Regions from separate parts of the Lysinibacillus sp. G4S2 genome, predicted to be linked through region 2. Evidence: riboswitches for the same ligand, from Rfam matches in the RefSeq annotation. Region 2 holds a riboswitch; each other region holds the start of a gene.
The links. Region 2 has a riboswitch for S-adenosylmethionine ahead of QUF91_RS26450 (cyclase family protein). Riboswitches for the same ligand answer to the same signal wherever they lie in the genome.
Positions count from the first base shown of each region.

Region 1 (2,203 bases), 300 kb from region 2:
GGAGATTTAAATCAACTTTCTATTGCTTCCACTTTACCGTATTTAATCGATTATAAAAATGAATACGGTAGTATTATTAAAGGTTTCGATGCAAACAGAGAGCAGTTTGCGAAAGCCGCAAATAAAAAATTTATTTCATTTAAAAATGGTTTATCGTCATTAATTGATCGACTTGAAGAAACATTAACGGATGTAGAAATTATTAAAGGAATTGCTACGACAAGTGTTAAAAAGCAGGAGAATCAATACTCGGTTACATTAGCAAACGATAAATTGATTGAAGCAGATCATATTGTTTTGGCACTTCCTAATGACTCAGTACAAAACTTGTTGCAAGATGAATCATTGAACGGCTATTTTGAACAATTCAATACTGCATCAGCCATTACGATTTACTTAGGATTTGATGTACCTGACCATAGATTACCAGCAGATGGAACAGGTTATATTGTTTCGCATAATTCTGATGTTATATGTAATGCAGCAACGTGGACAAGTCGCAAGTGGAAACACACTTCTGCAGAAGGAAAATTACTTGTGCGACTTTTTTATAAAAGCATTAACCCTGCGTATGAGAGATTGCGTATGATGACAGATGAAGAGTTAGCAGCTGTTGCTCTAGAGGATGTAAGAAAAAGCTTAGGCATTGAGGAAAAACCAACTGTTGTCGATGTAACAAAATGGATTGACCAAATGCCGAAGTATGATTTGGCACATCGTGAAGCGTTGCAAGGTCTAGTGCGAGAGCTTGAGAACAACTATCCAAATCTATCAATAGCGGGATGTTCTTATTTTGGAGTAGGCATAGGTGCTTGTATTCAAAACGGGAAAAAAATTGGCGAGGAACTTGCTGAAAAACTATTGTAATTGCTTAATAAAATCAAAATATAATGTTTTTTTAGTAGAAAATATCTTTTGTTCAGTGAAATAGTCTTGACTCAATCGTTCGTAAACGATATGATTCTTTTAATTATTTAAAAAATTCATAATACATTCTTATCAAGAGAAGCTGAGGGACTGGCCCTATGAAGCTTCAGCAACCAACTTTTTGTCAGGTGCTAAATCCAGAAGACCTATGTGTCGAAGATGAGAAGGAAAAACAATTACGAAACGTAAAAGCCTTCTTTTTTTGAAAGAAGGCTTTTTTATTTTAGAGATAAGGGAAGAGAGGCTAGTTTTATGGGATTGCTTGAAAAGTTAAAAACGAATGTTCTTACAGCAGATGGTGCAATTGGTACGCTTTTATACGGCTATGGCTTGGAGTACTGCCATGAGGAAATGAATGTTCAGAGACCGGAATTAATTGAAAAGATTCATAGAGAATATATAGCAGCTGGAGCCGATATTATTCAAACGAACACATACGGAGCTAATGCCATAAAATTAGCCCGCTATGGATTAGAATCACGAGTGCAGCAGTTTAATGAAGCCGCTATTACGATTGCTAAACGAGCGGCAGCAGATGGTGGACAATTTGTTTTGGGTACTATTGGAGGAATCCGTGGTATTCGAAAGAGTGATGCAACGTTAGAGGAAATTTTAGCAACGGTTGAAGAGCAAGCAACGGTTCTACTTGCAGGAAATCCAGATGGTCTTTTACTTGAAACATATTATGATTTTGAAGAGCTGGCAGCAACTTTAACAATGCTACGAGCTAAAACAAAATTACCGATTATTGCTCAAGTTTCTATGCATGAACCAGGAGTTTTGCAAAATGGAATGAGTTTAAATAACGCTTTACATGAACTTGAAGCGCTAGGTGCTGATATCGTAGGTGTTAACTGTCGCTTAGGTCCACACCATACTATTCAAGCATTTGAAGGTGTAGAGCTTCCTGAAAAAGCATTTATGTCAGCGTATCCGAATGCATCGCTACTTGATTTAGAGGATGGCCGTGTCGTTTATGAATCAGAGGCAGATTATTTTGGGCGAGCAGCTGTAGCACTTCGTGATCAGGGGGTGCGTTTAATCGGTGGCTGCTGTGGTACGACACCAAAGCATATTGCTGCAGTGAAAAAGTACTTAGAGGAGCTATCTCCAGTAGAGGAAAAGTACGCGAAGCCAGAAAAAGTAGAGGTTTTACGTGAGGCAGAGCCACCAAATTATGAGCCATTACATGTAAAAGCAAAACGTGAACGCTCAGTTATAGTGGAGTTAGATACACCAAGGCATTTAGAAATTGAAGGTTTTATTGAAGGCGCTG
Region 1 is NZ_JAUCFJ010000002.1:4,894,790-4,896,992, reverse strand. It holds gene QUF91_RS24980 (protoporphyrinogen oxidase) at 1-867, shown strand, start outside; SAM riboswitch class I at 994-1,093, shown strand; gene QUF91_RS24975 (bifunctional homocysteine S-methyltransferase/methylenetetrahydrofolate reductase) at 1,180-2,203, shown strand, end outside.
Region 1: it holds a riboswitch for S-adenosylmethionine, as region 2 does, so the genes downstream of both, QUF91_RS24975 (bifunctional homocysteine S-methyltransferase/methylenetetrahydrofolate reductase) here and QUF91_RS26450 (cyclase family protein) in region 2, are expected to answer to the same signal.

Region 2 (2,203 bases):
TAAAGGCTTTATACCATTCAGGAAATTTAAGTCCAAACTCTTTTTCTAAAGCTTGAATATCATCTTCGCTTACTATAGAAGGGACCATCTTCCATCTTGACCATTCTTCATCAGTATCCGCTAATTTCATCTCATCAGGAACATCTGGACGCATCCATCTGCAAAATCCATCTTCCGAAATCTGATTATAGCGCTCGTAGTAAACTTCAAAACCATTTTTTATGTATTCACGAACATCCATCTTGATAACTCCTTCTGTGAATAAATTGGACGAACTAATGGCTTCCGATTGGGTCATCGCACCACTTGCTCCCCTTTTGCCAAGCATCAACCATTAACACCGAAAGTCTTTGTTGTACATAAGATAAGGTATCAACTATAGGATAGGAGGAATTTTAGTTGTATTACAATCCTTATCCGTATTTTGTCTATCCTAATTATTATCCAACATGGGCATGGGCAATGGCAAATCAACCAGCCACACTCCAACCTTCTAGACATTTAGTGATGCCTACAAACTCAACAAATCGTAGCCCATTTCCAACCATCAATATAACTAAATTAAAGTCTTCTGCGAAACGGATCAAAGCTATTATGCAGCAAGCACAATTACTGACGGATAAAATTGATGAATCAGAGCAATTTGCACATGATCTTATGGACGCGGCACAGTTGTCAAATAAAACAGAGGTTGAAAAATTAATTGCATCAACAGGCATTACCATAAAATTCGAAACTAACTATACACCAGATGGAATTCGAATAATATTTACTGATAGCGACTGTTGTAAGCTAACCGTAAATTTGAGTTGGTGAAATTCAACTAATGAGTGGGATCTATGTATTGTCTATTTAAACCTAGCGATTGAGATTCAACAACGAGGCTTTTCTCATATGTGAAACGGGATTTTAATCTAAATACAAAGGCTACCCCTATGTTTACGTATGTAATCGTATTATCTATTTAAATATAGGCAAACAATATTTGCAGCAATAGCAAAATTATTAATTCTGGAAAATCTTTTAACCATGCATCCCTATTGAACTTGTAAACTATAAATAAATATGCTAAAGTATTCGTAATATATTTCTGAAAATTCTTATATTATCTTTTCTTATCAAGAGAGACGGAGGGATTGGCCCTATGATGTCTCAGCAACCAGCCTATAGGTATGGTGCTAATTCCAATTGGCGAAATCGGCCTTGAAGATGAGAAGACTTACTAAGTTGCTTTGCACAAGAGTCCTCTTCTACAAGGAGGGCTCTTTTTTATTGCCGCTAGTAAGTAAAGTCTAAGCACCCAAAAATAATTAAAAGAAAGCAGGAAAATATTATGGCAAATGAACTTTTACAAGCAATTCAACTATTAAAATCTAAAGAATGGGTTGATTTAACACATACATTTGGTCCTAATTCGCCTCATTTCTTTATGTTTGATGATGCAAAATTTGAAACATTATTTTCCCATGATGATGGCTTCTTTGCGCAGCAATTCTCTTTCCCTGGGCAATATGGAACACATATCGATCCACCTATCCATTTTGTGCGAGATACACGCTATTTAGATGAATTGGCGTTAAAAGAACTAGTCCTACCACTAATCGTTATTGATAAATCTAAGGAAGCCGAATTGAATAACGACTACACATTAAGTATCCAAGATATTCTTGACTTTGAGGCTGAATATGGAGAAATTGAAGCAGGTACCTTTGTTGCGCTTCGTACCGATTGGAGTAAGCGTTGGCCAGATAAGGAGGCTTTCAGCAACAAAGATGCTGATGGTCATAATCATATTCCTGGCTGGGGTTTAGAGGCGTTACAATTTTTATTCAACGAACGAAAAATAAGTGCTATTGGTCACGAAACTTTTGATACGGATTCAGCAGCTGATTTTCGCAAAAACAGTAAGCTAGACGGCGAATATTTTGTACTTGAACAAGATACTTACCAAATTGAGCTTATGACAAATTTGGATAAGCTACCTCCAAAAGGTGCTGCTATATTCAATATTGTACCAAAGCCTGAAAAAGCCTCTGGATTCCCTGTGCGTTCATTTGCAATATTGCCTTAAATATAACAAAAGGTCTGAATCAAACCATGATAGGTATTGAATCAGACCCTTTTTATTTAGGCGAATTCCTTTTTTTGAAAATAAAATAAACAATCAAAATTATTATGATGAACAATGCTATAAGATACATAC
Region 2 is NZ_JAUCFJ010000002.1:5,191,211-5,193,413, forward strand. It holds gene QUF91_RS26440 (SMI1/KNR4 family protein) at 1-241, opposite strand, end outside; gene QUF91_RS26445 (YuzC family spore coat inner layer protein) at 400-816, shown strand; SAM riboswitch class I at 1,113-1,216, shown strand; gene QUF91_RS26450 (cyclase family protein) at 1,334-2,071, shown strand; gene QUF91_RS26455 (DedA family protein) at 2,124-2,203, opposite strand, start outside.

Region 3 (2,203 bases), 4.8 Mb from region 2:
ATTGCTATGCTAAAAAGTAGTAGAGCTATAATCGTTGGGCCTACTCCAGGAATCCATAAATATGTTGCTGTACAAAAAACAAGATAAAATTCAAGTACACCGACAATTAAATAGTTCGTCACGAAAGAAAAAATAACAAATAAAATAAGTGCAAATAAACCAATTTTCCAATCAACTGCAAGTAATATTCCTATGATTGATGCAGTTCCTTTACCGCCATTGAAGCCCATGTGAAATGGAAAATTATGACCTAGGATGACACCAGCAGCTATAATATAGCTTAAGAACCAAACTTGTACTTCTGTTAAATGTGTTGCATCTGCTAGATAGAAATGGGCACCTATAATAGCTGCTACACCTTTACCGATATCGATAAGTGCAACTAATACGCCGTATTTCCATCCAAGGGAAAGTGTTGCATTGGAAGCACCTGCATTGCCATGCCCAGTCTTTTTTAAATCTACCCCGGATAAAAACTGCGCTACTTTAGAGCCGTGGATACAGCCAATTAAATAACCAACAAGTAGAAAAATGATAACGGCTTTTACCATAAAAGTCCTCCTTTCAAAATAAATAGGCTCATCACCATAACGTGGGATTGATTTCCGTGCCGGCTGGGCGCATTGTAGCTGACGCTTCGCTTTCGCACAGATAAACAATGCGTCCAGATTTTTGAATTGTGCCCGCACAATTCATTCCACTTTCAGGGGTGGGGCTCTTCTACTGAATGAAGATAAATGGCATACGTTTTAACAAATTTCATCCCAAACTTTTGGTGATAAACCAATAAATACTAAAATAGTGTATGCGTTCGTAATACGTATATAAGCAGACAGAAGTTTCGGAAAAAATAAAATTTTAGTGTTGACAGAAAAAAAGTCTATGTTTATACTGTGTAACAACGATGGAAATTGAATCTCATACTCTTATCAAGAGCGGCGGAGGGATAGGCCCTATGATGCCCGGCAACCAGTAAGTGACGAACTTGCTAAGGTGCTAATTCCTACAGATTCTTACTTGGATCTGGCAGATAAGGGGAGGAAAACTTGCAACCGCAACCCTCTTCTTACTGAAGAGGGTTTTTGTTTTCTACTGAAAAAATCCTCCTCATCTCCGGTACCATCGTAAAAAAATAACCATTTGGAGGTATATAATGACAAATTTTAAACCAGAAACATTGCTGTTACACGGTGGCCAGGAGCCAGACCCGGTAACAGGATCTCGTACAGTGCCCGTATATCGCTCAACGGCATTCGTTTTTAAAGACACTGCTCATGCGCAACGTCTTTTTGCCTTAGAGGAAGCTGGCAATATTTACACACGAATTACAAACCCAACTGTAGATGTTTTTGAAAAACGCGTCGCTTTATTAGAAGGCGGTACAGCAGCGGTAGCACTTTCATCTGGTGCAGCAGCTATTGCATTTTCAATTTTAAATCTTGCAGGGGCAGGGGATGAAATTGTCGCAGCTAGCTCTTTATATGGAGGTACTTATAACTTATTTGCCAATACACTACCAAACTACGGTATTAAAACGAATTTTGTAGATGAAACAAATCCAGAAAATTTCCGAGCAGCTATTACTGATAAAACAAAAGCGGTGTTCGCTGAAATTTACGGTAACCCAAGTTTAAAAGTGCTAGACATCGAAGCAGTAGCGAATATAGCACATGAAAACGGCTTACCATTAATTATTGATAGCACATTTGCTTCACCATATGGCTCTACACCAATTGACTACGGTGCAGATATCGTCGTTCATTCCGCAACAAAATGGATTGGCGGACATGGTACAACTTTAGGCGGCGTTGTAGTAGATGCAGGAAAGTTTGATTGGACTCGTGGACGTTTCCCAGGCTTTACTGAGCCAGATGCTTCTTATCACGGTTTGCGTTATGGTATTGACACAGCAGAGGCTGCATTTGCCACAAAACTGCGTGTACAATTACTACGCGACTTTGGACCAACGTTGAGTGCAGATGCAGCATTTAATTTATTACAAGGTTTAGAAACGCTTCATTTGCGTATTCCAAAACACAATGAAAATGCATTGGCAGTAGCTGAATATTTACGAAACCACCCATCTGTGGAATATGTAAATTACAATGGCTTAGAAGATTTTCCTACTCATGATTTAGCAAAAAAATATTTGAGAAATGGCTTCGGTTCAGTGCTTACATTCGGTATTAAAGGTGGACGTGAA
Region 3 is NZ_JAUCFJ010000002.1:423,286-425,488, forward strand. It holds gene QUF91_RS02425 (glycerol-3-phosphate acyltransferase) at 1-551, opposite strand, end outside; SAM riboswitch class I at 924-1,037, shown strand; gene QUF91_RS02430 (O-acetylhomoserine aminocarboxypropyltransferase/cysteine synthase family protein) at 1,154-2,203, shown strand, end outside.
Region 3: it holds a riboswitch for S-adenosylmethionine, as region 2 does, so the genes downstream of both, QUF91_RS02430 (O-acetylhomoserine aminocarboxypropyltransferase/cysteine synthase family protein) here and QUF91_RS26450 (cyclase family protein) in region 2, are expected to answer to the same signal.

Region 4 (2,203 bases), 720 kb from region 2:
TTCTTCGTGTTGCAAGGTGAAGTAGGAAGTCAATTCCTCCGTTAAACTTAATAACCTCTACCATTCCAGCTATTAATATCGCAAGAAATGCCATTTCATACATGCCTGACATTCCTTCGCCAATCGTTTGCATAAGGCTCATCAAATGATAGCTACCATCCGCTAAACCAACAGCCCCGGCGAGAACAATGCCCAATGTCAGAACAAGGAAAACATTCATTCCTGCTAACGCTAAAATAATAACCAAAACATAAGGAACAATTTTTACCCAACTATAGCTTAAATGCTCTACTTGTGCCGTTTCACCCATTGTGATAACCCCTAAAATAATGCTCGTTATAATAGCTGCCGGCAACACAATCCAAAAATTCACCTTAAATTTATCCTTCATTTGTGCGCCTTGTGAACGAACGGCAGTAATTGTCGTATCTGAAATAATGGATAAATTATCGCCAAACATCGAACCGCCAACAATCGCTGCCATTACTAAAGCCATGGAAAGTTCGATATGCTCGCTTATTCCAACTCCAATTGGCGCCAGTGCAACAATCGTTCCCACAGATGTACCCATTGATAGGGAGATAAAGCAGGCAATGATGAACAAGCCTACGACAAGTAGGTTTGGCGGAATGACCGATAAAGCAAAATTAACAGTGGAGTCCACTGCCCCCATGCCTTTTGCTACTGCTGAAAAGGCTCCAGCCAAGAGAAAAATAACAACCATCATCATGACATTTAAATTTCCTGCGCCTTTGCAAAAAATATCAACCTTTCGCGAAAACGACTCTTTTCGATTCATCGCCAGAGCCACAGCACCCGAAATGGAAATGGCTACAATGACAGGAAAGGCATAAAAATCACCTGTAATAACCCCTGAACCAATAAATAAAATTAAAAAAACAACAAATGGGATCAGTGCCCATGGATTCTCTTTCTTCATTGTTCAACCTCCAAAAATTAAAATGGATACGTCCTTGTCCATTTTTTTCTAAAAAAAGACCTCTTCTTGAAATAACAAGAAGAGGTCTTATATTTATAAAACACTCCTCTTATCTATCAAGCCATTGCTTGCTGGATTTGGCACAGTAACTTAATTACTAAGTTCCGCTGCCGAGATCTCATAGGGCCAGTCCCTCCATCTCTCTTGATAAGAAGAAAAATATATTATTTTTTTGCACAATAATAAAATATTATAATAAAACATCTATATTTGCAACTTATTTTTAATCAAACTGTATTTCAAAACGACATAAAAGTTCGTTTTCTCAAAAAAGTCAGCTTTAAGACTACCTAAGGTAAAAAAAGAGGAGCTTTAAATTTTTCGTAAAATAGTGTCTATAATCTCTCGTAACTAAAACGAACTGCACGTAATCATCTTGTGAAAATTATATATATTGAGTATAAGAAAATTACTAATTGAGCCTAATTATAAACACGATATTATTTACTATTAATGAACTTTTTGACAATATAATAATCATAAATTATAGTGAAATTACAATATTTAAATAATGTTAAAAATGAAATGGAACGTTTTCTGAAACTAAGGGTGAATATATGGGTAATTTTATTGTAATGCAAAATAAGTCACATAAAGAGGAAATTAGCGGGGGATATATGTGGTCTCCACAAAAGGATAAAAACGGAAATCGAAAGCATGCATATGAACGAATGGCTACAATTAGGACTGGTAATAAAATTTACAGTTGTTACGATCAAGCAATTCGTGCAGTAGGCATAGCACTTTCAGATTGTTATATTGCAGAACAACCTCAAGAGCTTAAGGTGAAAAAACTATGGTCAAATGAGGGATATAGGGTAGATGTAGATTACACAATTTTAGAACAACCAATAATGATAAAAGATGTTTGGGAAGATATGCAATCTGATCGTCCAGAAAAATATTCAGCCTTTAAAGAAAGTGGACAAGGAAATCTGGCTTACTTATTTCCTTGCCCAGAAACTTGGGCTAGCTTGTTTGACAGCTTTATTAACGAAGGTAGCTTAGAACCAGAACCAGAACCAGAACCAGAACCAGAACCAGAACCAGAACCAGAACCAGAACCAGAACCAGAACCAGAACCAGAACCAGAACTAATAGAAGATGGTGAAATTAACGAGGAAATGTTTGCGACTTCTAGTTACGAGCAGGGAGAGTCTAGAGTTAGTAATAAGGTAGCGGGTAGTGCAAATAAACGTGGCC
Region 4 is NZ_JAUCFJ010000002.1:4,468,255-4,470,457, reverse strand. It holds gene QUF91_RS22810 (Na+/H+ antiporter NhaC family protein) at 1-940, opposite strand, end outside; SAM riboswitch class I at 1,047-1,154, opposite strand; gene QUF91_RS22805 (protein NO VEIN domain-containing protein) at 1,558-2,203, shown strand, end outside.
Region 4: it holds a riboswitch for S-adenosylmethionine, as region 2 does, so the genes downstream of both, QUF91_RS22810 (Na+/H+ antiporter NhaC family protein) here and QUF91_RS26450 (cyclase family protein) in region 2, are expected to answer to the same signal.